DNA from 2 places in the Kribbella sp. NPDC006257 genome. Region 2 is predicted to be linked to the other one. Evidence: riboswitches for the same ligand, from Rfam matches in the RefSeq annotation. Region 2 holds a riboswitch; the other holds the start of a gene.

Region 1 (14,577 bases), on a different contig from region 2:
CTTCCTTCTCACCGGCCAGTTCCAGCAGATGAGCCCGTACTGCGGCCAGCCGGTGATGGGATGCCAACGCGGGATCGGCTGCCGTCAACTGCTCGAGTCCCACCTGCGGACCGTGCACCATGGCGACGGCCACGATCCTGTTCAAACTGACCATCGGACCGGGTGCGAGCGTCTCCAGCAACTCGTAGAGCACCAGGATCTGCCGCCAGTCGGTGTCCTCGGCCCGGGCCGCCTCGTCGTGCACCGCGGCGATGGCGGCCTGGAGCTGATAAGGACCGACAGGTGCCGTACGCAACGTTCTGCTGATCAACTCGGTGCCCTCGGCAACTGCCTCGGCATTCCACAGTCGCCGGTCCTGCGAAGGCAACGGAACCAGCAACCCGTCCGGCGAGACCCGGGCCGGCCGACGCGCATCCGTCAGCAGCATCAAGGCGAGCAACCCCGCGACCTCGCCCTCCGCAGGAAGCCGCTCGAACAGCTGCCGCGTCAGCCGGATCGCCTCGGCGCTCAGCTCGACCCGATGCAGCGATTCGCCGGAGCTCGCGGTGTAGCCCTCGTTGAAGATCAGATAGAGCACATGCAGTACTGCGGCCAGCCGGTCGGGCAGTTCCTCGGACGACGGCATCCGGAACTCGGCACCACTCGAGGACGCCTTGATCTTCGCCTTCGCCCGACTGATCCGCTGCCCGATCGTCGACTCCGGGACGAGAAAGGCGCGCGCGATCTCACCGGTCGTAAGACCACCGACAGCTCGTAACGTCAGCGCGATCTGCGAAGGGGCAGTGAGCGCCGGGTGGCAACAGAGGAACAGCAGCGTCAAGGTGTCATCGACATCGGAGGCCGTTGAGACCGGCTCCATCAAGGCAACAGTTTCTTCGCGACGCAGCCGCGCCGCTTCGCTCCGGAGCATCTCGATCCGCCGCCGCGAGGCCACGGTGATCAGCCAGCCACGCGGGTTCTCGGGCAACCCGTCGGCCGGCCATTGCTGCGACGCCGCTAGCAGGGCTTCCTGTACGGCGTCCTCGCACGTGTCGAACCCGCCGTACCGGCGTACCAGCGGACCGAGGATCTGCGGGGCCAGTTCGCGCAACAGGGATTCGAGGTCGGCGGTCATCAGAGCAGTGAACTCAGGTCCCGGATCGGGCGTACCTCGACGATGCTGAACTCCGCCTCGGGGATCTGCGGCACGATTTCGATCGCCCGTTCCATGCTGTCGCAGTCGACCAGGTAGAAGCCGGCCAGCTGCTCCTTCACCTCCGCGAACGGCCCGTCGGTGGTCATCACGTTGCCGTTCCGCACCAGCACCTGCTTGGTCGCGGCCGGATCACCGAGCGAGTCCGAGGCAAGTAGTTCGCCGCTGGCGGTCAGCGCCTCATGCAGCCCGGCGTACCCACTCATCGCCTCCCGCTGCTGTTCCTCACTCATCCCGTCCCATACCTGCCGGGACTCGGGATTGCCGTAGATCAGAATCAGGAACTTCATCGCACCCCTCCCTCGTCGCCACCACCATAGAACCGGCCCAGGTCTCGATCGGGTTTCTCCGGAGTGGCCCGGGCAGAAGCTGGTGGAGGGCCCAAGTACAGTAACGACCGGGACAGGGGCGATGGAGAGTAGAGGGAGGGTCGCGTGCCGGACTTGGAAGTGTCCGACCGGGTACTGACGATCCCGAACGCACTCAGCTTCGCGCGGTTGCTGGGCGTGCCACTCTTTCTCTGGCTGATTCTCGGCCCGAAGGAGGACGGCTGGGCGTTGCTCGTGCTGGCCATCTCCGGTTTCACCGACTGGGCCGACGGCCAGATCGCCCGCCGGATGAACCAGACCACGCGGCTCGGGCAGATGCTCGACCCGGTCGCCGACCGGCTCTACATCTTCGCGACCGTGCTCGGCCTGGCGTTGCGCGACATCATCCCGTGGTGGCTGGCGATCGCGCTGCCGTTGCGGGACCTGCTGCTGACATTCACCTTGCCGGCCCTGCATCGCCGCGGCTTCAACGCACTGCCCGTGCACTTCCTGGGCAAGTCCGCGACTTTCTGCCTCCTGTATGCGTTCCCACTGCTCTTGCTGGGCGACGGTGACAGCACGCTGAACCTGCTGGCCCGCGTCTTCGGCTGGGCCTTCGCAATCTGGGGTACGGCGCTGTACTACTGGGCCGGCGCCTTGTACTTCGCGCAGCTGCGTCACCTCATTCAGACGGTGAAGCCGATCAGCGGGTCGGCCGGGTCGTGACTCAGTCCCCACCCGAACAGCAGCAAACTCCACAGCGTCGGGTCGACGCGTCGATGTCGCTGCTGAACAACCTGATGGCGCACCCGCTCGACGAAGGGTACGCCGTCGCCGCGCGCACCAGGCAGACCCAGCGGAACAGGTCGCGGCACCGCATCATCCTGGTGATCGCTCTCGCCGTACTGGGTGTTCTGCTCGGTACGGCGGCATCACAGAACTACCGCAGTGCGCCCGAGGCGGAGAAGCAGCGCAAGGAACTGATCACCCGGATCAACCAGGCCGACACGCGACTGACCGCTCTCCGGGGCCAGCAGACCAAGCTTGCGGACGAAGTACGGGGCCTGCAGGCGGGTGGACTGAGCAACACCAGTTCGGGTGCCGCGTTGCAGAAGCAGTTGGATGCTCTGGAGTTGCAGGCCGGTGCGACTGCGTTGACCGGGCCCGGGTTGAAGGCTGTCGTCGACGACGCGAAGGACGCCAACGACAAAGAGGGCCGGCTGCTCGACGTCGACCTGCAGCAGCTGGTGAACGGCTTGTGGACCGCGGGTGCCGAGGCGATCTCGGTCAACGGGCACCGGCTTACCTCGCTGACCGCGATCCGGGGCGCCGGCAGCGCGATCACCGTCGGCTACAGCTCGCTGACCCCGCCGTACACGGTGCTCGCGATCGGTGAGACGGCGAAGATGCCGGCCCGGTTCGCGCAGAGCTCCGGCGGCCAGTGGGTGCAGTACCTGGTCAGCAATTTCCATGTCCGGATGACCATCACGACGGAGGATTCCTTGCTGGTGCCAGCCGATACGACCATCGCGCTGCGGTACGCGAAGGTGAGTGGACCGAAATGATCGCCGTCCTCGGTCTGGTGATCGGCGTGGTGGTCGGCCTGATCGTCGCGCCCGACGTCCCGGAGTGGGCGCAGCCCTATCTGCCGATCGCCGTGGTGGCCGCGCTGGACGCGGTGTTCGGCGCCCTGCGGGCGTTCCTGGACGGGATCTTCGACGACAAGGTGTTCGTCGTCTCGTTCATCTCCAACGTGCTGATCGCGGCGCTGATCGTCTACCTCGGCGACCAGCTCGGCGTCGGCTCCCAGCTGTCGACCGGTGTGGTCGTCGTCCTCGGGATCCGGATCTTCACCAACATGGCCGCGATCCGGCGGCACGTCTTCCGGGCCTGAGATGAGTAGCGAAGAGCCCAAGCCGCCGGCCGCGCCGCTGCCGGAGAAGCCGACGCCGATGCCGAAGACGAAGCTGCCGAACCTGGCGCTGCGCCGGTTGCGGGCCGGCTTCAAGCCGTCCCGCGGCCAGGCGATCGTCGCCGTCGTGCTGGCCCTGGTGGCCTGTATGGCGGTCGTCCAGGTCCGGGTGAACCGGGCCGACGACGGCTACCAGAACGCCCGCCGCGAGGACCTGATCGCGATCCTGGACGGGCTGGGGCAGAACACCCGCCGGCTGGAGAGCGAGATCACCGAACTGGAGGCGCGCAAGAACAGCCTGGCCTCCAGCGCCGACAAGGCGCAGACCGCCCGAGAGCAGGCCGAGCAGCAGGTGCGCGTGCTCGGCATCCTGGCCGGCACGATGCGGGCCCAGGGACCGGGTGTCCGGATCACTCTCAACGACCCGGACGGCAAGATGCAGTCGAGCAACCTGCTCGACGCGATCGAGGAACTGCGCGACGCCGGTGCGGAGGCGATCCAGATCAACGGGTCGGTCCGGGTGGTCGCGAGTACCGATCTGACCGACGACGCCCCGGGCGTCAAGGTCGACGGGGAGAAGGTCAGCTCGCCGTACGTGATCGAGGCGATCGGCGAGTCGCACAACCTGGCCGAGGCAGCCAACTTCCCCGGCGGTCTGGTCAGTGAGGTGACCGGCCCGCAGATCGGCGGGACCGCGGAGGTGACCGAGCTGCCCCTGGTCCAGATCACCGCCTTGCACGCCGCCGACGAGCATCGTTACGCTCGCCCGGCGCCCAGCCCTACCAAGTGACTTTCCCCACCCTTGAGCGAAAGAGGACGAAGGTGTACCCCGAAGACCTGAAGTACACGGCCGAACACGAATGGGTGAAGGCCGGCGAAGGCCCGGTGCGGGTCGGCATCACCGACTTCGCGCAGGACGCCCTGGGCGACATCGTGTACGTGCAGCTGCCCGAGGTCGGCACCGCGGTGCGGGCCGGCGACTCCTGCGGTGAGCTGGAGTCCACCAAGAGCGTGAGCGACCTGTTCGCCCCCGTGAACGGCACCGTGCGGGCCGTCAACGAGGCGCTGGCCGACCAGCCCGACCTGGTCAACACCGACCCGTACGGCGAGGGCTGGCTGCTCGACATCGAGGTCGACGACGACGAAGAGGTGGCGGCCCTGATGGACGCCGACACCTACCAGGGACAGCTCGACCAGAGCTGATAGGTTGTCCGGACCTCAACCGCTGGTCGAGGGTTGAGGTCACCGGCCGCGCTCGCTTGAGCCGGTCGGTCACACTTGTCATACGGGGTCTACTAGACGTCGCCGGACCACCGGCGATCGGGAGGATCACAGCATGCCGTTCTGCAACCAGTGCGGGCACGAGAACTCCGAGGGCAGCCGGTTCTGCTCGCAGTGCGGAACGATGCTCCCTGGCGCGGACCGGCCGGTGCCTGCTCCCGGTGTGACCGACACCGCGATGCTGACCCCGTTCAGCATCGAGCCGGAGACCGAGCGGTTCGAGCAGGGCGAGCAGCTGTCGCCCGACGACGAGGCCGCGGTCGGCGCACTGCCGGCCGGCTCCGCACTGCTGATCGTGCAGCGCGGGCCGAACGCGGGCAGCCGGTTCCTGCTCGACGTCGACGTGGTGACGGCCGGCCGGCACCCCGACAGCGACATCTTCCTCGACGACGTCACCGTCTCCCGCCGGCACGCGGAGTTCCGCCGCGACCCGCTGGGCGTCAAGGTGCGCGACGTCGGCAGCCTGAACGGCACCTACGTCAACCGCGACCGGATCGACGAGGTCCAGCTGTCGAACGGCGACGAGGTACAGATCGGCAAGTACCGCCTGGTGTACTACGCCAGTGGCCAAGCCTGATCCGTCGGCTGGTGGCAGCAGCATCGGTGAGGTGCTGCGAATCCTGCAGGCCGAGTTCGCCGACGTCACCATCTCCAAACTCCGCTTCCTCGAAGCCGAGGGGCTGGTGGCGCCGGCCCGGACGGCGTCCGGGTACCGCAAGTTCAGCGCGGCCGACATCGAGCGGCTGCGCTACGTGCTGAGCGCGCAACGCGACCAGTACCTGCCGTTGCGGGTGATCAAGGAACACCTCGGCGCGATGGATCGCGGGCTACGGCCGGCGATCGGCGGACCGCCGGTGGCGCCGTCGGATCTGCCCGGTCCGCCGGAATTGCCCGGCGCCGAGGAGTTCGGTGTCTACGGCACCGAGTTGAAGCTGACCCGCGAGGAGCTGCGGGTTGCCGCGGGCATCAGCCCGGAGCTGCTCGACGAGTTGGAGAGCCACCACCTGGTGGTGGCCCGGGGCAACCACTACGACGGCGACGCGATCCTGGTCGCGAAGACGGCCGCCGAGTTCGCGCAGTACGGGATCGAGCCGCGGCATCTACGGCCGTTCCGTACGGCGGCCGATCGCGAGGTCGGCCTGATCGAACAGGTGATGAGTCACCGGCGCGACGACAAGACCCAGGAGCTGGCGGCGCTCGCTGTCCGGTTGCACGCGGCCCTGGTTCGGTCCCGGCTCACCCGGTAGGGCAGCCCGGGCCTTCCCCGCAGAGTAGGCTTGTGTTGTGCGCGAAGTCGACGTGGTCGGAGTACGGGTGGAGATGCCCTCGAGTCAGCCGATCGTGCTGCTCCGGGAGGTCGGCGGCGAGCGGTACCTGCCGATCTGGATCGGCGCGGCCGAGGCGAGTGCGATCGCCTTCGCCCAGCAGGGGATGGAGCCGCCGAGGCCGCTGACCCACGATCTGTTCGCGGAGACGATCCGGGTGCTCGGGCACACCCTCAGCCAGGTCCGGATCGTGAACCTGACCGACGGCGTCTTCGAGGCGATCATCGTCTTCGACGACAAGACCGAGATCTCGGCCCGGCCGTCGGACTCGATCGCGCTGGCGCTGCGGACCGGTACGCCGGTGTTCTGCACCGAGGAGATCCTCGCCGAGGCGGGCATCCCGGTCCCCGACAGCGAGACCGATGACGACGAGGTCGTCGAGGAAGAGGAAGTGGAACGCTTCCGCGAATTCCTCGACCACGTCACCCCCGAAGACTTCGACAAGAGCTGACCCCCGGCCGGACGGCCGCTCCGTTCCGCCGGGCAGTCCCTCGGTACGGCGGAGTTCCGCCGGGTTCCGAGGAGTTCCACGGAGTTCCGCGGAGGTGAGCCTGGTTCCGCGACGCTCGGCGCAGGCCCGCCTGGTTCGTGGTGTGGCCGGCGGTGGGCCGGCGTGATTCGGCTCGCCGGAGGTTGGCCTGGTGGGCGGTGTCCGCAGCACCCCAACCCCACCTCACCCGAGCCCAGCCTGCAAAGACGTGCACGACCCGACCCGCATCCAGCCCGAAGGTGCTCCTGGTGGGCGGTCTCCGCTGCGGGATTGTGCTAGTCGTGCCGGTGGGTATCAAGGGCGCCTTCGGCGTCCCTGCGGGATCTTCGACCCTTGACACCCACCGTCTCGACCAGGGAAAGACGCAGCTACGCGAATCCCGCCAGACGTGTGAGCCAGGGCGCGTTGATCGCTGAGGTGGGGCCGCGGGTTGGTGGGGGGCGCTGGGGTGTTGATCGCCAAGGTGTGCCGGGGGGTTGCTGGTGGCTCGGGGTGCTGGTCGCCGGGTGGGCCGGTTGGGGGCGGTTGAAGGGTGGGGGAAGCCCGTCGGAGTGGAGGGAGCTGTACCGACGGACATGAGGTGTCGGTGCTGGGCGGGAAGGGGCACGCTCAAGTGGGGCTGGGTGGGGCCGGTTTTGGGGGATACATCATGTCGGTCGGTACGCCGATGTCGGCGGTTGCGCGCGAACCCGTCCCGTTCGCTGCGTCCCGGACACTCCCGGATACTCCCGGACACTCGGCGGTCGGTCTCGCCGCCAACTCGTCCGTCGGGCAGGCCGGAGCGTGTGCTTACCTCCTCCTGTGCTGGTTCCCCCATTGCTAGAGCAGTGGGGGAACCACGCCGGGAGGAGGTAAGCACGCTGTTGGTGCACCCCGAGCGACCCGGGGGAACTTGGTCGGTGGCGGTGGCGGTGGTGGCGGTCGGCGGGGTCGGTGGTGCGGAGGCGTTCCCGGGAGGCGGCCGAATGTGGCCGGGTTGCCGGGGCCGGATGCAGGGGTGGCGCAGGGGGCGGTGTGAGGTGGTGGGGCGGGGGGTTGGTGGTGTGGTGGGGTGGTTACGGTGGGTGAGGTTGTGGGGGGTGGTACAAGGGCGGGGAGGTAACGATTCGAGTTGGGGGCGCGACACGCTCTCGGCTCGGAGCGGTTGTCGTTGACCGGTCCTGAGCGACGGCTTACCTTGAAGGAGTCGTGGAGTGTTGTAACTCCACGGATGTGATCCGTTCCAGTCGGTACCCAGGGAGGCTCAGGCGTGACACGCACCGGCGACACTGATCTGACGGCGCAGTCGACGTCCGAAGCACACGCCGAGGCGGCGGTCAGCGCCGGCGTCCAGGGTCTGCTCTTCGAGGACGACCTCAAGCCGATGCCGGACGACGTCGGCTTCCGCGGCCCGACCGCCTGTGCCGCGGCCGGGATCACCTACCGGCAGCTGGACTACTGGGCGCGGACCGGGCTGGTCTCGCCGTCCGTGCGCCCGGCCACCGGCTCCGGCACGCAACGGCTCTACGGTTTCCGCGACGTGCTGTTGCTGAAGGTGATCAAGCGGCTGCTCGACGCCGGCATCTCACTGCAGCAGATCCGCAGCGCCATCGCCCATCTGAGCAAGCGTGGCATCGATGACCTGACCCAGATCACGCTGATGAGCGATGGTGCCTCGGTGTACATGTGCACCTCGCCGGACGAGGTCATCGACCTGCTGGCCGGCGGCCAGGGGGTCTTCGGGATCGCCCTCGGTGGGGTCTGGCGTGAGGTCGAGGGCTCGCTGTCCGAGCTGCCGACCGAGCGGCTCGACGCGCACTCCGACGACGCCGACGGCCACGCGAACGACGAGCTCGCTGCCCGTCGCCGCGCCCGGATGACCGGCTGAGGTAGGCTCGACCCCAGCCGTACACAGCACTCGGGAGAGTCCCGGGCCTCACCGCCCGGGCGCCGAAGGGGCAATTCCTCCCCGGAACCTCTCAGGCCCATGGACCGAGTGCCTTAGGCGACTCTGAAGCGTGCGCTGCGTGACAGAGGGGGAGGCCACCGGCAATTGTCAGCAACGGAGCCTCTTCAATGACTGAACAATCCCTTCCGCAGGTGTCGGCGACGTTCGCCGACCGGCACATCGGGCCGCGTCCGGACGAGGTCGCCCGGATGGTGCAGGCCCTCGGGTACGCCGATGTCGACGCGCTCGTGGACGCCGCCGTCCCCGCGTCGATCCGGACCACCGAGCCGCTCCGGCTGCCCGAGCCGGCCTCCGAGGTGGACGCGCTGACCGAGCTGCGCCAGCTCGCCGCGCGCAACAACGTGGCGACCTCGATGATCGGACAGGGGTACTACGGCACCTTCACCCCGTCGGTGATCGTCCGCCGGCTGGTCGAGAACCCGGCCTGGTACACCGCCTACACGCCGTACCAGCCGGAGATCTCGCAGGGCCGGCTCGAGGCACTGCTGAACTTCCAGACCGTGGTCTCCGACCTGACCGGCCTGCCGACCGCGAACGCGTCGCTGCTGGACGAGGGCACCGCGGCCGCCGAGGCGATGACGCTGGCGCACCGGTCGAACCGCAAGAGCAAGAGCAACCGCTTCCTGGTCGACGCCGACACGTTCGCGCAGACGATCGCGGTCGTCCAGACCCGCGCCGAGGCGCTCGACATCGAGGTCGTCGTCGCCGACACCACCGACGGGTTGCCGGAGGGCGACTTCTTCGGCTTCCTCGTGCAGTACCCGGGTTCGGGCGGCGTCGTACGGGATCTCAAGCCGTTGATCGAGGCAGCGCACGCTCGCGAGACGCTGGTCGCGGTCGCATCCGATCTGCTGGCACTGACGCTGCTCGGAGCGCCGGGGGAGGCCGGGGCGGACATCGTCGTCGGGTCGTCGCAGCGCTTCGGCGTCTCGCTCTTCTACGGCGGTCCGCACGCCGGCTTCATGTCGGTGCGGGCCGGCCTCGAGCGCTCGCTGCCCGGCCGGCTCGTCGGCGTCTCGGTCGACGCGGACGGCGCACCGGCGTACCGGCTTGCACTGCAGACGCGTGAGCAGCACATCCGTCGCGAGAAGGCGACGTCGAACATCTGTACCGCGCAGGTGCTGCTCGCCGTCGTCGCTTCCATGTACGCCGTGTATCACGGCCCCGAGGGCCTCAAGGCGATCGCCGAGCGCGTCCACACCCACGCCGACAGCCTCGCCGCGTCGCTCAGGGCCGGCGGCGTCGAGGTCGTGCACGACCAGTTCTTCGACACTGTCCTGGCGAGGGTTCCGGGGCGCGCGGCCGACGTCGTCGACGCCGCCCGGCAGACCGGGATCTGGCTGCGGCTCGTCGACGCGGACCACGTCGGCATCTCCTGCGACGAGAAGACCGACGCGACCGCCCTCGGCCGGGTGTGCCGCGCCTTCGGAGTCCAGTACGACGGAACACTGGCCGGCCCTGCTTGGCAGCAGGCCGTGGTCCGGACGAGCGACTACCTGACCCACCCGGTGTTCAACACGCACCGGTCGGAGACGGCGATGCTGCGATACCTGCGCAAGCTGTCCGACTACGACTACGCGCTCGACCGCGGGATGATCCCGCTCGGCTCCTGCACGATGAAGCTGAACGCGACCACCGAGATGGAAGCGGTCACCTGGCCGGAGTTCGCCGACATGCACCCGCTCGCGCCGATCGAGGACGCGGCCGGGTACGTGACGCTGATCGGTCAGCTCGAGCGCTGGCTGGCCGAGGTGACCGGCTACGCGAAGGTCTCGCTGCAGCCGAACGCGGGCAGCCAGGGTGAGCTCGCCGGTCTGCTCGCGATCCGTTCGTACCACCGGGCCCAGGGCAACGAGGACCGCAACGTCTGCCTGATCCCGTCCAGCGCGCACGGCACCAACGCCGCGTCCGCCGTGATGGCCGGGATGCGCGTGGTCGTTGTCAAGGGCAACGATGACGGAACGATCGACCTGGCGGACCTGCGGGCCAAGGCCGACGAGCACGCCGACAAGCTCGCGGCGATCATGATCACCTACCCGTCCACGCACGGCGTGTACGAGGAGAGCGTGACCGAGGTCTGCCAGATCGTCCACGACCACGGCGGCCAGGTGTACGTCGACGGCGCGAACCTGAACGCCCTGCTGGGTCTGGCGAAGCCGGGTGAGTTCGGCGGCGACGTCAGCCACCTGAACCTGCACAAGACGTTCTGCATCCCGCACGGTGGCGGCGGCCCCGGCGTCGGTCCGGTCGCGGTGGCGGCCCACCTGGCGCCGTACCTGCCGAACCACCCGCTGCTGGACCAGGCCGGTCCGGAGACCGGTGTGGGTCCGATCAGCGCCGCGCCGTTCGGTTCGGCCGGCGTGCTGGCGATCTCCTGGGCCTACATCCGGATGATGGGTGCCGAGGGCCTGACGGCTGCGACCAAGTCCGCGGTGCTGACGGCGAACTACGTCGCCAAGCGACTGGAGGGCGCGTTCCCGGTGCTCTACACCGGCGAGAACGGGCTGGTCGCGCACGAGTGCATCCTCGATCTGCGGCCGATGACGAAGGAGACCGGGATCACCGTCGACGACGTCGCGAAGCGGCTGATCGACTACGGCTTCCACGCGCCGACGATGTCGTTCCCGGTCGCGGGCACGCTGATGGTCGAGCCGACCGAATCCGAGGATCTCGGTGAGCTGGACCGCTTCTGCGACGCGATGATCGCGATCAAGCACGAGATCGACCGGGTCGCGGCGGGGGAGTGGCCGGCCGGCGACAACCCGCTGGTGAACGCGCCGCACACCGCGTCCTCGGTGATCAACGACAAGTGGGAGCACGCCTACACCCGCGAGGAGGCCGCCTTCCCGCAGTCGGTCGACCGCACCGCGAAGTACTGGCCGCCGGTACGCCGTATCGACGGCGCCTACGGCGACCGCAACCTGATCTGCTCCTGCCCGTCCCCGGAGGCCTTCGAGTAAGGCACCTTGCCCGTTTCACGAGGCCGTCTGCCGGTGTCCGGCAGGCGGCCTCTTCTTGTCCGGGTGGATTTCCCGGATCTTCCCGGTTGAGGTCCCTGTCGTCCTGATACCTGCCGACCGCAAGGTGGTGAGCAGGAACAGTCCAGCTATCAGGAGGAACAGTGTCCACAGCACTTCTCGACGACTTCGACCTCGACATCCGTCTCGCGGCGCTCGAAGCGAACGCCGTCCCCAAAGCCGTCACCGTGCACACGAGCCGGCCGTGGACGGACTCCCAGTGCTGTAGCGACGCCTGCTGCGACCAGTAGATCGGAGAACAGCGTGCCTACCGCAACCATCGACGACTTCGACCTCGACATCCGCCTCGAGGCGATCGACCCGCATCGGGTGTCCGCGCCGAAGATGGGCACCAGCAACCCGCATTCGGAACCGTGCTGCAGCGACTGGACCTGCCCGATCGACTGCAAGCCAACCGTCGATTGCTGATTGAGAGGAAGAACATGCTTACGGCAACTATTGATGAGTTCGAGCTTGATATTCGGCTGCAGGACGTACGTGCGGACGAACTGCGGGGGGAGAAGTATCCGCAGCCGACCATGCCCATCGTCTGCCACACCTCGACGTTCTGTGCCGACTTCTGACGTAGCCGGCGCCGGCTGGCAGCCGGTGCTGACCGGAGAGCTCGCTCGGTCCGCGACCGAGCGAGCTCTCGAGGTCGCGGCCCGGCTGCGCGGCCAGGAGGATGCCGAACCGGGACTCGACGGTTCCGCCGGCAAGGCCGTCCTGTTCGGCCAGTTGGACCGGATCGCCCCGGGCGAGGGGTGGGACCGGCACGCGCACGAGGCACTCGCGGCTGCCGTCCGCGGGATCGAGAGCACCGGGCGGAATCATCCTGGTCTGTTCATCGGGCATACCGGAGTCGCGGCCGCGGCCGCCTACCTGTCCCGGGAGGGCAGCCGGTACGGCGGTTTGCTGGCGACCCTGGACGCCCAGATCGCAGCAGTCGTGGCGGAGCAGTCCGACCGGTTCGTCGAGGAGCCGGCCCGCCGGCCGTTCGAGGCGTTCGACCTCATCTACGGACTCGCGGGCACGAACCGCTACCTCTTGGAGCGCGACCAGCCGCAGTTGGCCGGCCTGGTGGCGTTGTGCGACTCCGGCCCGGACGAGCCGAACTGGTTCACGCCGCCGGAGGCGATCCGCGCGGAGACCGCCATCGCCGAGTGGTACGACGGCGGCGTCTACAACTGTGGTCTCGCCCACGGCATCCCGGGCCCGTTGGCCGTCCTGGCGATCGCCTTCAGCCGCGGGTACGCCGTACCCAGGCAAGCAGAAGCGATCGCCCGAGTAGCCGAGTGGCTGATCGCCCAGCGGGCTGACGACGAGTGGGGCGTGAACTGGACGTCCTGCGTGACACCCGGCGGCCCGCCGGAGATCCCCGCCCACAGTGGATGGTGTTACGGAAGCCCCGGCGTGGCGTATTCGCTGTGGCTGGCCGGTACAGCGATCGACGATGCCAAGCTGCGCGACCTCTCGACCGAGGCGATGGCAGCGGTGTACCGCCGGCCGTGGCCGGTGCGGCAGATCGGGGACTCGCCCGGACTCTGTCACGGCGTCGCCGGGCTGCTGCAGATCACGCTCCGGTACGCGAATCAGACCGGCGAGCCCGCCTTCCTCGAGGCGGCCGGCGAGTTGACCGAGCGGCTGCTCGAGCTGTACCGGCCTGAGATCCCCACCGGCTACTACTCGCACAGCAAGTCGAACGGTTCGGTCCGCGAGCACCCCGGACTGCTGGATGGCGCGTCCGGCGTTGCGCTGGCGCTGCTGGCCGCAAGCACCCGGACCGAGCCGGTCTGGGATCACCTGTTGCTGTTGAGCTGAGGGGAAGCGGAATGTATCGGCCGTTGGACTGGGTCATGGTGCGTACGCCGTTGTTACCGGTCGAGGCCTTCCTGGATCCGCCGACGGCCACCGCGCCGGGCACCGAACTGCCGGCCGACTTGCGCATCCAGCGTGCGCTGGCCGTCGGCGCCGGCGACCTGTTCCGTGCGCTGGCCAAGCCACCGGCCGCTGAGAAGGCACGGCGCCGGATGCACAGCAGCTTGCTGCGCTATCTGATCCGGATGTCGACCCGGCCGACGCCGTACGGGACCTTCGCCGGCGTTGCGGTGGCGCACTGGGACACGACGACCAACTTGTCGATGACCGCCGAACCGGCACGGATCCGGACGCGTCCGGACATGGGCTGGCTGATCGAACTCGTCGCCGAGCTGGAGCAGCGTCCGGAGGTGCGCGCCGAGCTGCGCTGGTACACGAACCCGGCCGCCAGCCTGCATGCGGACCGGCTGTTCCTGACCGAGCGCGCCGTCCTGACCGATCCGGCCGAAGCTGCCCGGGGCGTGAACCTGCGCGCCACCCCGGTCGTGCGAGCTGCCCTCGCCGCCGCCCGCACCCCTGTTCCGTACGGCGAACTGCTCGGCGCACTCGCCGCCGACGGTGCACCACGGGACAAGGTCGCGGGTCTGCTGGAACAGCTCTGGGAACAGACCGTCCTGCTGACCGATCTGCGCCCACCGGTCACGATCGCCGACCCCGCCAGGTACGTCGCCCGGAAGCTGACCGAGATACCCGCCGCTCGCGCCGAGGCCGCCGCACTCACCGAGTTGCTGGACGACATCGCCGGATGGGATCAGCTGGACCTCGATCACGCGGCGGCGGAGTACCCGAAACTCGTTGCCAGGGCCAAGGGATTGCAGGACACCAGCACGCAGTTCCAGACCGACATGGCGATCCCGCTCGAGGGACGGATCACCCGTGAGGTGGCGGTGGAATCGGCCCGGCTGGCCGAGTTGCTCCTCCAGTTGTCGCCGTCCGCGGGCGTTGCGTCGTCCCTGGACGGGTACCGGAAGCTCTTCGAGGAGCGCTACGGGCGGGACCGCGAAGTGCCGCTGCTCGAGCTCCTCGACCCGGAGCTGGGCCTCGGGGTCCCGCAGCGGCCGGAGCGCCGCGAGCCGTCCGACCAGCAGAAGCTGCGGGACCGGACGCTGGTCGACCTCGCGATCGGCGCGATCAAGGACGGTCGATCAGTCGTGGAGCTGGACGAGGCGACCTTGGACAAGCTGACCCTCGCCCCTTCGCGACCGGCCGATTCGCTGGACCTGTCG
Region 2 (14,577 bases):
GAGTCTCCCGACGTACCGGCCGATGTTCCGGACGAGCTCGGACTCCGGGACGCCGCGCCGGGCTGCAGCTTCCTTAATCAACTCCAGGTCTTTGACATCCACCCACACTCTTGTCCGCTTGATGGCCATGCGCCAACGCTAAATCAGCACGTGTCCTGGAAGAACTCGCCAGGTTGAGCGGCAGGACGTGGGTTGCTGTGTGAGGCTGCTGGGGTGAGTGGATTGTTGTTGCATGGGCTGGGGGCTACCCGGCGAGTTTGGGATGGATGGGTGGCGCTGGGAGGGGAGTGGGGGGCGCCGGATCTGGCTGGGCATGGGGCGGCTGCGCGGCAGTCGGAGTACACCTTCGGGGCGATGGCGGCGGAGGTTGCTGAGGGGTTGGCTGGGCGGGGTGGGCTGACTGTTGTGGGGCATTCGCTGGGTGGGGTGGTTGCGCTGGAGCTGGCGAGTGGGCGGTACGGCGTACAGGTGGATCGGGTGATCGCGCTCGGGGTGAAGGTGGTGTGGTCCGAGGCTGAGCTTGCCAAGGCTGCTGAGTTGGCGCGGCGACCGGTGACCTGGTTCGACACCCGGCAGGAAGCAGCCGCGAGGTATCTGCGGGTCTCGGGGTTGCAGGGGCTGGTGGACCCGGGAGACGAGTCCGTCGATCACGGGCTTCGGCGAGAGGGTGATCGGTGGCGACTCGCGCTCGACCAAGCGGCGTTCGGGGTCGGGGCGCCGGAGATGGCGAAGTTGCTCGCGGCCAGCCAGGCGCACGTCGTACTGGCTCGTGGGGAGCTCGACCCGATGAATACCGATGCCCAGCTGGCCGCCCTCCACGATGAGGTCGTCACCCTGCCGGGGCTGGGCCACAACGCTCATGTGGAGGACCCGGCTGCTACCAGGGCATTGTGCCGGTGAGGCTCAAGTACTGCGCGGTCGGGCCGTCCTGATCGATCTGGGCGAGGCGGATGATGATTTCGGCGCCCTGCTCGATCGTCTGGTAGCCGTTGTGGCTGTTGAAGTCGGTCGCGGTGTAGCCGGGGTCGACGACGTTGATCCGCATGTTCGGGTACTGGTGCGCGTACTGGACCGTCAGCATGTTGAGCGCAGCCTTCGACGAGCCGTAGACCAAGGCCGGCACCCAGACCGGCGCCGCCGACTTGTTGCCTTCCGGATCGGTCGCCACGGTGATCGAGCCGAGGCCGCTGCTCACGTTGACGACCACCGGGTTGTCGCTCTTCTCCAACAGGGGAAGGAATTCCTGCATCATCCGGGCGACGCCGAAGACGTTGGTGGCGTAGACATTCTGAAAGTCCTCGACAGTGTTCTCCCGGCTGCCGAGGATGCCCGCGTTGTTGACCAGTACGTCGAGCCCGCCCGCCTCCTCCAGGATCTGCTGCGCGGCGGCGCGAACCGATGCGTCGTCGGTGACGTCGAGCTGGACGAAGCGTCCGCCCAGCCGGTCAGCCGCCTCCCTGCCTCGCCCCAGGTCACGGGCGCCGACGTACACGGTGTGGCCGGCGGCGATGAGCTGACGGGCGGTCTCGTAGCCGAGGCTCTTGTTGGCGCCGGTGATCAATGTTGTTGTCATGTCTTCGACTCTGCGCGACCGGCTGAGCAACAGGTAGTGCAAGCTTTTGCCTAGGGAACCGCAGTACCAGGCTGTTGTCGGCAGGCCCGGGGATACTGGTCAGGTGGGAGAACTCGGGAAGACCTTGCACGCGTGGCGCGACCGCGTCAGCCCGGCCGAGGTCGGCTTGACACAGGCCGGCGTACGACGGGCGCCCGGGCTCCGGCGCGAGGAGCTCGCCCAGCTGGCCGGATTGTCCGTCGACTACGTGATCCGTCTCGAACAGGGCCGGTCGTCCACTCCATCGGTCCAGGTCCTCACCGCACTGGCCCGCGCGCTCAGGCTGACCGATGCCGAGCGCAACCATCTTTTCCTGCTCGCCGGCCAGCTCGAACCGTCGACCGGCCACATCTCGGCGTACATCCCGGCCGGGGTGCAACGCCTGGTCGACCAGCTCGAGGGCGCCCCGGTCAGCGTCTCCGACGCGTCCTGGAACATGATCAGCCACAACGCGATGTGGTCGGCGCTGATGGGCGACCCGTCCGGCCTGCGCGGCCGCGACCGCAACGTCATCTGGCGCCATTTCAGCCCCGACGCACCGACCGACGTCCGGCGGATCGAGCAGACCCCGGAGCAGGCCGAACACTTCCGGGCGGCGATGGTGACCGACCTCCGTTCTGCCAGCGCGCGCTACCCGAACGACGCCGACCTCAAGGCCCTGATCAAGGACCTCCGCCGGACCAGCGAGACCTTCGCCAAGCTCTGGGACGAACGCCCGATGGCCTTCCACGGCAGCGAACGCAAGGTCATCCACCATCCCGAGGTCGGCGAGCTGACCCTCGACTGCGACGTCCTCACCGCCCCCGGCAACGACCTGCGGCTGGTCGTCTACACCGCGGCTCCCGGCTCGGACTCCGCCGAGAAACTCCGGCTGCTGTCGGTGATCGGCCTCCAGCCGCTCAGCACTCGATGACGTTGACGGCAAGCCCGCCGCGCGACGTCTCCTTGTACTTGATCTTCATGTCGGCACCGGTCTCGCGCATGGTCTTGATCACCTTGTCGAGGGTGACGACGTGGACGCCGTCGCCGTGCATCGCCATCCGGGCCGCGTTGATCGCCTTCACCGAGGCCATCGCGTTGCGTTCGATACAAGGGATCTGCACCAGTCCGCCGACCGGGTCGCAGGTCAGGCCGAGGTTGTGTTCCATCGCGATCTCGGCCGCGTTCTCGACCTGCTCGGGAGTACCACCCAGTACTTCGCAGAGCCCGGCGGCCGCCATCGAACAAGCCGAGCCGACCTCGCCCTGACAACCGACCTCGGCACCGGAGATCGACGCGTTCTCCTTGTACAGCACGCCGATCGCGGCCGCGGTCAGCAGGAACCGGACCACCCCGTCATCCGTTGCCCCTGGCACGAATCGGCGGTAGTAGTGCAGTACGGCGGGAATGATGCCGGCCGCACCATTCGTCGGCGCGGTCACGATCCGGCCACCCGACGCGTTCTGCTCGTTCACCGCGAGCGCGAAAAGGTTGACCCAGTCCATCACCTTCAACGGATCGGTCGACCACGGATCGCGGCTCAGCTTCTGGTGCAGCAGATGCGCCCGGCGCGGCACCTTCAGCCCGCCTGGCAGGATGCCCTCGGTCTCGCAGCCCTCCTGCACGCAGTCCTGCATCACCTGCCAGATGTGCAGCAACCCCTCGCGGATCTCGGGCTCGGTCCGCCAGGCCAGCTCGTTCGTCAGCATCACCTCGCTGATCGGGAGCTGCGACTCGCGGCAACGGTCGAGCAGGTCGGCGCCACTGAGGAACGGATATTTCAGCGGGGTCCGGTCGAGGACGATCCGATCGCCGGCCGCGGCGTTCTCATCCACGACGAAGCCACCACCGACGGAGTAGTACGTACGCTCACGGAGTACGGAACCGTCCCCGTCCCGAGCGACGAACGTCATCCCGTTGGGGTGATAGGGCAGCGCCTTGCGCCGGTGCATCACCAGCTGGGTGTCCGGGTCGAAGGCGATCTCGTGCTGTCCGGCCAGCCGCAAGGAACGACTGGCCAGGATCCCCTTGACCCGCTCGTCGACCGCCCGGGTGTCGACCGTCTCCGGGTCCTCGCCCTCCAGCCCGAGCAGGACGGCCTTGTTACTGCCGTGCCCGTGCCCGGTCGCACCGAGTGAGCCGAACAGCTGCGACTCGACGGCCGTCGTACGGGTGAGGAGGCCGTCGGCGGCGAGGCCGAGGGCGAAGGTGCGGGCGGCTCGCATCGGTCCCACGGTGTGGGAACTCGACGGGCCGATCCCGACGCTGAACAGATCGAAGACGCTGATCGCCATCTGGAGGATTCCTTCCGGTCGTCGTTGACCGTTTGGTGTACCTCCCCGCTCTGTCAGACCTGACGTCTTCCAGAGGTGCCTCGCCCGTACGGTGAAGGTGCCTGAGAGATTCTTGGGGAGAGTTGCTCCTACGGCGCCCGGATCTGGCCCGGGTCTCTCCCGCACGGGTTCATACAGCTGTCGTGACCGTACGGCGCGCCGGCGGCAGCCGTCAATCCGGCATCACCGGACAATCCGGCGAACAGACGGTGTCAGCGGCCCAGCCGGCCGGTGCGCTGCGCCCAGAGTTCGAAGAACCAGGTGAACAGCGGCGGGATGCTCGCGGCCAGTGCGAGCAGCGTGGTCGGCCAGGTCCAGCGCAGCGGCTTACGCACCAGGGCGACCGTGATCACGTAGCCGATGAAGATCGTGCCGTGGATCGGGCCGAAGACCTTGACCCCGATCTCGTTGTCCGACAGCACGTACTTGAACAGCATGCCGATCAGCAGGCCGGTCCAGGAGACCGCCTCGGCGATCGCGATCGCGCGGAACCAGGTCGCGTGTTTCGGCCGGGCAGGGGCGTCGAGCGTCGTCTCAGTCATCAGGTCAGTGACCCTAACAAGTCCCCCAAACCCGTCCGGGGGAAAGGTCCGGGCCCACCCCCGATGCGCTACGGAAGACGTTTGCCGAGGATCGAGAGGTCCCCCTTCCGAGCAAAGGATGCGTAGATGAGTTTCAGGAGAAGGACCGCCGCATGGGCGGTGGTCCTGAGCATCACCTTGGCCGGCACAGCCGTAGTACCGGCCGTTGCCACTCCCAGACCACCAGGTCCGACGCTGCACTGGACCGACTGTCTCCCTGAGCCGGGTGACACCGACGAGGACAAGGAACTGCTCAAGGGTTCGCAGTGCGCGACTCTGCAGGTCCCGGTCGACTGGAACGATCCATCCGGACCCACCTTCGCTCTAGCGGTAGCACGCCGTACTGCGAAGCAAGCTCGCGTCGGCACCTTGGTGTTCGGGCCGGGCGGACCGGGCGACTCGGGGGTCGACCGGATCAGGACCGGGATCAGCCGGTTCAGCGACGACATCCAGAACCGCTTCGACATCGTCAGCTTCGATCCGCGTGGTATTGCTCGCAGCAACCCGGTGAAGTGCTCGGCCGCTCTGCTGTCGCAGCAGCCTTCACCGATCATCAGCAGCCAGCAGGAGTTCGACCGGACGATCACCTACAACCGCAAGCTGGCCAAGGATTGCAGGGCGAACACAGGGCCGCTCTTCGACCACATCGACACCTTGCAAACAGTGCGCGATGTGGACGCGATCCGGATCGCGCTGGGCGAATCGAAGCTGACCTTCCACGGCAGCTCGTACGGCACGCTCCTGGGCGAACAGTACGCCGAGCGGTACCCCGACAAGGTACGGGCGATGGTCCTGGAGAGCGTGTTCGACCACGGCTCGGCGACGACCCGCGAGTTCCTCGACGCGCAGTCGACGGCGGCCCAGGACTCCTTCGACGAGTTCGTGAAGTGGTGCAACGCGGCAACGAGTTGCGCCCTGCACGGCCGGGATATCCATGCTGTCTGGGCAGGGTTGCTCGCAAGGGCCGGCCGTGGTGAGATCCCGGATCCCCAGCGCCCGCAGTACGCGACATCGCCTTTCTTCCTGTCGTTCGCGGTGTTCCGGCTGCTCTACGAGCCGCAGTGGGCGAGGCTCGGCAACATACTGAAGACCCTGGAGACCGGTACGCCGCCGACTCAGCAGCCGCCTGTTCCTACCGGTCTGCAGTCGAACACGATCGCGCCGTTCTGCCGGGACTTCAGCCTTCCGGTGCACAGCTACCGGGAGTTCGCCGGGTATCTGCAGCGATTGGCCAGGAACACCCCGGACTTCAGGTATCCGGGTCAGCTGATCGCCGTGACGTCCTGTCTTGGTCTGCCCAAGGCGCCCAATCCGCAACAGAACCTGCACGTCCGCAATCTGAAGACGCCGATCCTGCTGTCGAATGCCGTCCACGACCCGGCGACCGGCTACAACTGGGCGACGAGCGTTGCCCACCAGCTCGGCCGGGACGGCGTACTGCTGACCTACCAGGGTTGGGGACACGGCAGCTACAACAAGAGCCCGTGCATGCAGGCCACCATCGACAAGTACCTGGTCTCATTGGCAGTCCCTCCCCGAGGCGCCAGCTGTCCGGCGGTGCAACCCACCGGCTAGACGTGCACCAGATTGGCTTCTTGAACCCTGGTGAGCTGGCGAGCACGGGACAGCACCCGCAGTTGGGCGCAGGCGACCTCTAGCGCCCGGGACTGAGTCGAGCAGCCGTCGACGAACCAGAACGGGTCGTCGGGTTGCAGGTCGTCCGCATCATCGATGTCGGCGAACCAGTGATGTCCTCCGGTGCACGCACAGCGCACCACCCGCACTCGCAGGTTCATTCGAAATTCTCCCCCATACCGGGACCGCCCTGGGTCCCCCCCGGGTCCCAGTCGGGGTCAGCCCGGCCGGCGCGTGGTCCGCGGCCCCCCACTGCCACGCGCCGGGCCGAGTTTGACCCTCCCCCGCTCGCTACATCGTGCGCGGGCCGCCCGGTGTTACTGCTTGTGACGAAGTTTTTCTCCGTGTTCGCCTGACTACAGTTCGTGATCAGCTAGGCAGGTTGGACCGGACCCATTGTTCTAGGCCTTCGGGGGTGATGGGGAGGTCCTTGGTGAGGATTTCGGTGCGGTCGGCGTGGACTACGACGTTGTCCTCGATGCGGATGCCGATGCCGCGGAGTTCGGGTGGGACTGTTTCGTCGTTCGGGTGGAAGTAGAGGCCTGGTTCGACCGCCAGCGCCATGCCGACCTCGAGGTCTGCGGCGAAGTAGGTCTCCGGCCGGGCGGCGTCGCAGTCGTGGACGTCGAGGCCGATGTAGTGCCCGAGCCCACACACGACGTACCGGCGGTGTTGCTGCCCGTCCGCGCCGAGCGCCTCGTCCAGCGAGACGTCGACCAGGCCCCAGTCGCGCAGCCCTTCGACCAGCACCCGCATCGCTTCGTACTGGAAGGCCCGGTACGGCGCTCCCGGCCGCACCGCGTCGAGCGCGGCCAACTGTGCCTGGTGAACCAGGTCGTAGACCTGCCGCTGCGCATCCGTATAGACCCCGGTCACCGGGAACGTCCGCGTCACGTCAGCCGTGTACAGCGTCCGCGTCTCCACCCCGGCATCCAGCAGGATCACGTCGCCCTCGCGCACCGCCCCGTCGTTCCGCACCCAGTGCAGCACCGGCGCATGATTGCCAGCAGCAACGATCGACGCGTAGCCGACCCCGTTCCCGGCACTCCGCGCCCGCCGGTCGAACGTCCCCTCCAACCACCGCTCGCCACCACCGCGAACCGCCTCGGGCAGCTCCCGCGCCACATCGGCGAACGCCTGCACGCTCGCGTCAACCGCCTCGCGGAGCTGTGCGATCTCCCAGTCGTCCTTGATCCGGCGCAACTCGGCCAACGTCTGCCGGAGCGCGTTCCCGTCGTACGGCGACGTCCGGATCAACCCGTCGAGCACCGGATCCACGCCGTACGTCGCGAGCATGAACGGTACGGCGCCGCGCACGGCCGACGGGAGCTCCTCGAGCGGCCGGCACGCGATCCCGAGCGCATCCGACCAGTCCTTCAATCCCGGCACCGGGCCGATCCACAGCTCCCCGTCGCGCGCGTTCGCGAAGAAGTCGACCTCGTCGGGGCCGGCCGTCTCGCGCAGATAGAGCGTCGCGTCGCCGTCACCGGAGATCACCAGCACTGCGCCCTCGGCCTGGCACCCGGTCAGCCAGACGAAGTCGCTGTCCGCGCGGAACCGGTAGTCGGTGTCGTTCGACCGGACCGGCGCGTGTCCCGCGGCGATCGCGATCCGCCGGCCCGGCAGCGCCGCGACCAGCCGGCGGCGATGCTCGGCGGCGGCCTCGGCCAGTCCTTCCGGCAGCACCACCGACCGATCGACCGGGCCCCAGCTGCGGCCGATGGACTCGCGGAACCCCTTCGCGTCGATCGGGCGGTACGACTTGCGCTGTTCCTCGGCCCGGTCTTCAGCCATGCTGTGCTCTCCCTACGAGCTAGAGCTGTCGGTAGACGCTGTCCGGCACGTCGGTCACGAACATGTGCCCAGGGGCATGGGTGATCGCGAACGGGGGCCGTGAATCCATCAACGCAGCTTGGGGTGTCACTCCGCAACCCCAATACACCGGTACGTCGCCCGGCTCGGCCTCGACCGGCTCCCCGAAGTCCGGCCGATCCAGGTCGGCGATACCCAGCCCGGCCGGTGGCCCGACATGGACCGGCGCCCCGTGCACCTGCGGCATCCGCGCCGTCACCTGGACGGCGGTCGCCACCAGGGCCGCCGGAATCGGCCGCATCGACACCACCAGCGGACCACCCAACCGCCCGGCCGGACGGCACTCGATCGACGTCCGGTACATCGCCACGTTGCGGCCCTGCTCCAGATTCCGCACCGGCACCCCGGCATCCAGGAGCGCCTGTTCGAAGCTGAAACTGCAGCCGATCAGGAAGCTCACCAGGTCGTCCCGCCACAGGTCCACGACGTCGCTCGGCTCATCGACCAGCGAGCCGTCCCGCCAGACCCGGTAGCGCGGCAGGTCGGTCCGGAGGTCCGCGTCGGGCGCCAGCGCAGTACGGAATGATCCTGTGTCGGTCACGTCCAGCAGCGGCACGGGCCGCGGATTGCGCTGCCCGAAGAGCAACATGTCGTACGCCCACTCGCGCGGCAGCACAACCAGGTTGGCCTGGGTGAATCCAGGCGCGTGCCCGGTCGTCGGAGCGACCAGGCCTTGCCGGTACGCCGTACGCGCGGCCGCCGGCGTCAGCATGGCCTACCGAGCCTTGAACGCGGCGAGCAAACCTTGCTCTGAGTCGACCAGGTACTGGTGCAGCTCATCGGCTGCCCGCTCGTAATCGCGGGCTTCGAGCAGCTCGAGGAGTGCCTGGTTGCGGACGATGTACGGCTCGTGGAGCTCACGCGGTGTCGCCATGACATGGAAGAGCAGTCGCAGCTCGGCCAGGAGCCGGCCGGTGATGTCGTCCAGCCGGGAGCTGTCCGCGAGGCCGATGAGATTGCGATGGAAGCGCATGTTCGCCGTACCGACCGCTGGCCAGCGACCACCGAGAGCGGCCGCTTGCGCGGTCTCGACGTCGTCCCGCAGCGGTTCCAGCCGGGACGACGGGAGCTCCGGATCGCGCTCGGCGAGGCCGCGGACCACGTCGACCTCCAGCACCCGGCGCAGCCGGTAGAGGTCGACCACGTCGTGCTCGTCCAGCTCGGGCACGAAGACGCCGCGGTGCAGCTTGTAGACCAGTAACCCTTCGTGGGTGAGCAGCCGGAAGGCCTCGCGCAGGGTGTTCCGGCTGACCTCGAGGACCTCGGTGAGCTCGATCTCGGACAGCTGCGCACCGGGCTGGAGAGCGCCCTCGGTGATGCTGCGCCGGAGGACGTCCGCGGCGCGCTCGGCGGAGCTGCTGCGGTCCAGCCGCGCGACGTCGGCGGCGACACCGCGCAGCCAGGCCCGGCGGCCTTCGTCATCGGTGCGCTGTGGGGTGGACACGTGTGCATCATCGCTCACTCCCCGCCTCGGAGGAAACTTTGGTTGAACAGGAGTCTTGCAGGATTGTTGAACAATCTCTACTCTCAATTCACCGAAGGCGACCGACCACCTACTGCCCGCACCCCCTGGAGCACCGACCGACAGCTTGCTGAGAACCCAGGAGCCACCGCCATGACGAACAAGCAACTGCCACCCGCCTCGGCCATCGGTCCCGGTTTCATCACCCAGACGACCACCTTCACGGTCTCGCTCGGGTCTGCGTTCGCATTCGCCATCGCAGCCTCGATCCTGGTCGACATCGCCCTGCAGCTGAACGTCTGGCGCGTGATCGGCGTCTCCGGCCGCCGCGCGCAGGAGCTCGGCAACCTGGTCGCACCCGGCGTCGGCTCGGTGATGGCCGGGCTGCTGCTGGCCGGCGGGCTGGTGTTCAACATCGGCAACGTGTCCGGCACCGGGCTGCTCGATCACCGGCATCCTGATCACCGGGCTGATGCGGATCGTGCTGCTGCCGGTCGGGATCGGTGTGCTTCTCTGGGTGGCGTGGCAGCGTCCGGATCTGCTGCGTGGGTACCACTACCCTCGGTGGCTGCTGGCGATCGGCGGCGCGGCCTGGCTGCTGACCATCTACCTGGCCGTCCGGTCGGTCAAGCCGGTCTTCGAACTGTTCTCGTAAGGAGCTGACGATGGATCTCAACGCCGATCTGGGTGAGGGCTTCGGCTCCTGGTCGATGGGTGACGACGCGGCCCTGCTCGACGTCGTCACCAGCGCCAACGTGGCCTGCGGTTTCCACGCCGGCGACCCGTCGATCATGCGCCGGGTGACCGGCCGGGCGGTCGAGCGCGGGGTCGCCATCGGGGCACACGTCGGGTACGACGACAAGCCCGGTTTCGGCCGCCGGTTCATCGACATCGAGCCCGCCGTGCTGCGCGACCAGGTCGTCTACCAGCTCGGCGCACTGGACGCCTTCGCCCGGATCGCGGGCGATCGCGTCCGGTACGTGAAACCGCACGGGGCGCTCTACAACACGATCGGCTCGCACGAGGAGCAGGCGGCGGCCGTGGTCGGCGCCATCGTCGACTACGACCGTTCACTGCCGGTCCTCGGCCTGCCGGGCTCGGCCTGGCTCCGGCTCGCGGCGGCCGCCGGGCTCACCGTCGTCCATGAGGCGTTCGCGGACCGCGCCTACACGCCCGACGGTGCGCTTGTGTCCCGGCGACTCGAAGGCTCGGTGCTGCATGATGCCGGGGAGATCGCGACCCGCAGTACGGCGATGGCTGTCGGCGAACCGATCCAGGACTTCGAGGGCGGTTCGCTGAAGGTCGAAGCTGCGTCGATCTGCGTCCACGGCGACACCCCGGGCGCCGTCGAGATCGCCCGGCGGGTGCGGCAGTCGTTGGAGGGAGCGGGCGTCACGCTGAGCCCGTTCGCGTCCTGATGAAACTGCTGCCGGCGGGCGACAACGCTCTGCTGGTCGAACTCGCAAGCCTCGACGAGGTCCTCGGGTTCTACGCGGCGCTCACCGCCGATCCACCCGCCGGTGTCGTCGACATCGTCCCTGCCGCCCGAACCGTACTCGTCACGACGACCGGCGACCTCGATGGGCTGGCTCGGAGACTCGGCGCAACCGTGCCTTTGACAGGCAGTCGAAGTACGGGCGACCTGCTGGAGATCCCGGTCGTCTATGACGGCGAAGACCTGCAGGACGTCGCCGAACTACTCGGCTGCGACACCGCCGAGGTGATCCGGCGGCACACCGACGAGGAATGGACCGTCGCCTTCTGTGGTTTCGCGCCTGGCTTCGGCTACCTGACCGGCAAAGGGAATTGGGACATCCCGCGCCGGAAGTCACCGCGGACGAAGGTTCCGGCCGGTGCGGTCGGCCTGGCCGGCGAATTCAGCGGCGTCTACCCCCGCGAGTCCCCCGGCGGCTGGCAGCTGCTCGGCCGCACCGAGATCAAGATCTTCGACCAGGATCGCGACCCCGCCGCCCTAATCCATCCCGGTCGACGCATCCGTTTCACCGCCGCGGGCCGTGGATGATTACCGTCCTCGAAACCGGGCCGTTGGCAACGATCCAGGACGCCGGCCGGATCGGCCAGGCCGCGCTCGGCGTACCGTCGTCCGGCGCCTGCGACCCGACTGCCTACGCCCTGGCGAACCGGCTCGTCGGCAATCACCCGGGCGCCGCCGCTCTCGAGATCACCTTCGGCGGTCTGGTGCTGCACGCCGATTCCGACCTCACCTTCGCTGTCACAGGTGCACCCTGCACCGGCGTACCACTCAATGCACCTGCCGTACTACGTGCCGGTGAGCTGCTCCGCTTCGGGCCGCCCCGCAGCGGCCTGCGCAGCTACCTCGCCGTACGGGGCGGAATCGATGTGCCGCCGGTCCTCGGCTCCCGTTCGACCGATCTCCTGTCCGGCCTCGGTCCCGCACCACTGCAACCCGGCCAGACCCTGAAGATCGGTCATGCCCACGACCCGATGCCCGGCGTCGACCTCGCTCCCGTCCCCGATCCGCCCAGCGGCGAGGTGACCCTCCGCGTGACTCCAGGCCCTCGCCGCGACTGGTTCACCGACGCAGCGTGGGAGTCGTTCACCACCCAGCGGTACGCCGTGAGCAGCAACAGCAACCGCGTCGGCGTACGCCTCGACGGCGAACCCCTGGAGCGCGCCCGCGACGGCGAACTGGCCAGCGAAGGCATGGCGCTCGGTGCGATCCAGATCCCGCCGTCCGGCCTCCCGGTGATCTTCCTGGCCGACCACCCGGTCACCGGCGGCTACCCCGTCATCGCCTACGTCAGCGCTTCGTCCATCCCGCTCTGCGCCCAACTCCGCCCTGGTCAACCCGCCTGTTTCAGAGCGTGAAGCCGGTCGGGAAAGGGTCATCGGGATCCAGCAGGTAGTTCGCCGTACCAGTGATCCATGCCCGACCAGTGATGGTCGGTACGACGGCCTGCCGGTCCCCGACCGTTGTCTCCTCGACCAGCCGGCCGGTGAAGCGGGTGCCGATGAACGACTCGTTGACGAAGTCGGTGTGCAGGTCCAGTTCGCCGCGCGCGTGGAGCTGAGCCATCCGGGCACTCGTCCCCGTCCCGCATGGCGATCGATCGAACCATCCGGGGTGAATCGCCATCGCATTCCGCGAGTCCGCGCCGTCCTCGCCGGGTGCTGTGAACTGCACATGCTTGCAGCCGCTGATCCCGGGATCGAGAGGATGGACCGGGCGATCGGTCGCGTTGATCGCAGCCATGATGTCCAGCCCTGCCTGCAGAATGCGGTCCTTCTCGGCCCGGTCGAACGGGATGCCCAGTTGCTCCAGCGGCAGGATCGCGTAGAAGTTCCCGCCGTACGCGAGGTCGTAAGTGATGAGGCCCAAACCAGGGACGTCGACGGTCGCATCCAGTGCATGACTGTACGACGGAACGTTGCGCAGCGTCACGTGCTCGGCGCGACCGTTACTGACGGCAACCTCTGCGACGACCAGCCCGGCCGGGGTGTCGAGCCGGACCGTGGTCACCGGCTCGGTCACCTCGACCATCCCCGACTCGACCAGCACGGTCGCGACGCCGATCGTCCCGTGTCCACACATCGGCAGGCAGCCGGAGACCTCGATGTAGATGACGCCCCAGTCGGCATCCGGCCGCGACGGCGGCTGCAGGATCGCGCCGCTCATCGCCGCGTGCCCACGCGGTTCGTTCATCAGGAACAGCCGCAGGTGATCGAGGTGCTTCAGGAAGTACTCACGCCGCTCCGCCATCGTCGCGCCCGGCACCACCCCGACGCCGCCGGTGACGACGCGGGTCGGCATTCCCTCGGTGTGCGAATCGATCGCGGTGATGGTTCGGACCGACCTCATCGCAGTGACTCCACGGCCTTCTTCATGTCCTGCTCCAATTGCGCGACGTGCTCAGGCACGAGCGGACCGCGCGGTGGCCGGCACGGACCGCCGTACCGGCCGACGTAGTCCATGCCGTACTTGATCGCCTGCACGAACTCGACCCGCGAGTCCCACCGGAACGCCGCGACCAACGGCTCGTACAACTCCTTCGCCTCTTGCAGTTTGCCCTGGACGGCGAGGTCGAACAAGCGCGCCGATTCCTTCGGGAACACGTTCGGGAACCCGGCGAACCAGCCGGTCGCGCCCATCAGCAGAGCCTCCAGGGTGAGGTCGTCGGCGCCGGCCACGATGGCCAGGTCCGGCGCGAGCTCCTTGATCTCCAGGATCCGCCGGACGTCGCCGGAGAACTCCTTCACCGCGACGACGTTCTCGATCTGCGCGATCTCGGCGAGCAGATCCGGCGTCAGGTCGACCTTGGTGTCGAGCGGGTTGTTGTAGACCATCACCGGCAGGCCGGCCTTGGCGACCTCGGTGAAGTGGTGGATCACCTCGGAGCGGTTCGCGCGATACATGGTCGGCGGCAGGCACAGTACGCCGTCCGCGCCGTCCTCGGCCGCCTTCTCGGCCCAGCTCCTGGCCTGGTGGGCACCGACACCGTGCACGCCGACCACCACGACCCCATCGTTGCCGACAGCATCGATTGCCGTCCTCGCCACCGCGCGGCGTTCGTCGTCGCTGAGCGAGGAGTACTCACCCAGCGACCCGTTCGGACCGACGCCGCGGCAGCCGTTCTCGACCAGCCAGCGGCAGTGCTCGGCGTACCGATCGAGATCGGGTCGCAGACCGGCAGGCGCGCTCGCGTCCTCGGCGTACGGCAGTGCGGTGGCGACAATCACGCCGTCCAGCTTCTCGGTCACAGTTCCTCCACGTTGGCTAAATCTTGAAGTCTGATCGGTACTGCGATCGGGCGGCGATGGTCGGCCTGGATACCGGTGAGCTCGGCGGTGGTCCGCGAGCAGACCCTTCCCTGGCACAGCCCGAGGCCGACCCTGCTGGTGAGTTTGAGACTGCGCTGTCCGGTGACGTCGCGATCGGCGACCGCCTCTTCGATCTGCCCGCGCGTCACTTCTTCGCAGCGACAGACGACGGTGGTGTCACCGCTCCAACTCCGCCAGCCAGGCTGGATCGGGTAGGCCTCTGCCAGCGCCTGCGCGAATCGCTTGCCCTTGGCAACTTGGCGACTTGCCCTCGGCATCTGGTTGTTCAGATAGGCCGCAGCG

Evidence for each region. Region 2 has a riboswitch for glycine ahead of ABZ004_RS20840 (L-serine ammonia-lyase). Riboswitches for the same ligand answer to the same signal wherever they lie in the genome.
Region 1: another riboswitch for glycine. It lies ahead of gcvP (aminomethyl-transferring glycine dehydrogenase); the one in region 2 lies ahead of ABZ004_RS20840 (L-serine ammonia-lyase).

What each region holds. Positions count from the first base shown of each region.
Region 1 covers NZ_JBEXSJ010000018.1:3,778-18,354, reverse strand. Annotated here, with positions in the region: gene ABZ004_RS22085 (DUF6596 domain-containing protein) at 1-1,114, opposite strand, end outside; gene ABZ004_RS22080 (YciI family protein) at 1,114-1,482, opposite strand; gene ABZ004_RS22075 (CDP-alcohol phosphatidyltransferase family protein) at 1,627-2,226, shown strand; gene ABZ004_RS22070 (DUF881 domain-containing protein) at 2,223-3,065, shown strand; gene ABZ004_RS22065 (small basic family protein) at 3,062-3,394, shown strand; gene ABZ004_RS22060 (DUF881 domain-containing protein) at 3,396-4,202, shown strand; gene gcvH (glycine cleavage system protein GcvH) at 4,235-4,615, shown strand; gene ABZ004_RS22050 (FHA domain-containing protein) at 4,749-5,270, shown strand; gene ABZ004_RS22045 (MerR family transcriptional regulator) at 5,257-5,940, shown strand; gene ABZ004_RS22040 (bifunctional nuclease family protein) at 5,978-6,469, shown strand; gene ABZ004_RS22035 (MerR family transcriptional regulator) at 7,872-8,375, shown strand; glycine riboswitch at 8,397-8,492, shown strand; gene gcvP (aminomethyl-transferring glycine dehydrogenase) at 8,564-11,416, shown strand; gene ABZ004_RS22025 (hypothetical protein) at 11,578-11,724, shown strand; gene ABZ004_RS22020 (hypothetical protein) at 11,738-11,902, shown strand; gene ABZ004_RS22015 (hypothetical protein) at 11,917-12,057, shown strand; gene ABZ004_RS22010 (lanthionine synthetase C family protein) at 12,044-13,294, shown strand; gene ABZ004_RS22005 (lantibiotic dehydratase) at 13,306-14,577, shown strand, end outside.
Region 2 covers NZ_JBEXSJ010000016.1:122,811-137,387, forward strand. Annotated here, with positions in the region: gene ABZ004_RS20825 (alpha/beta hydrolase) at 271-900, shown strand; gene ABZ004_RS20830 (SDR family NAD(P)-dependent oxidoreductase) at 878-1,573, opposite strand; gene ABZ004_RS20835 (helix-turn-helix transcriptional regulator) at 1,677-2,525, shown strand; gene ABZ004_RS20840 (L-serine ammonia-lyase) at 2,512-3,885, opposite strand; glycine riboswitch at 3,965-4,057, opposite strand; gene ABZ004_RS20845 (DUF3817 domain-containing protein) at 4,137-4,466, opposite strand; gene ABZ004_RS20850 (alpha/beta hydrolase) at 4,593-6,080, shown strand; gene ABZ004_RS20855 (hypothetical protein) at 6,077-6,301, opposite strand; gene ABZ004_RS20860 (aminopeptidase P family protein) at 6,510-7,934, opposite strand; gene ABZ004_RS20865 (putative hydro-lyase) at 7,954-8,724, opposite strand; gene ABZ004_RS20870 (GntR family transcriptional regulator) at 8,728-9,456, opposite strand; gene ABZ004_RS20875 (hypothetical protein) at 9,628-10,137, shown strand; gene ABZ004_RS20880 (5-oxoprolinase subunit PxpA) at 10,140-10,892, shown strand; gene ABZ004_RS20885 (allophanate hydrolase subunit 1) at 10,892-11,497, shown strand; gene ABZ004_RS20890 (biotin-dependent carboxyltransferase family protein) at 11,494-12,324, shown strand; gene ABZ004_RS20895 (proline racemase family protein) at 12,314-13,315, opposite strand; gene ABZ004_RS20900 (dihydrodipicolinate synthase family protein) at 13,312-14,214, opposite strand; gene ABZ004_RS20905 (FAD-dependent oxidoreductase) at 14,211-14,577, opposite strand, start outside.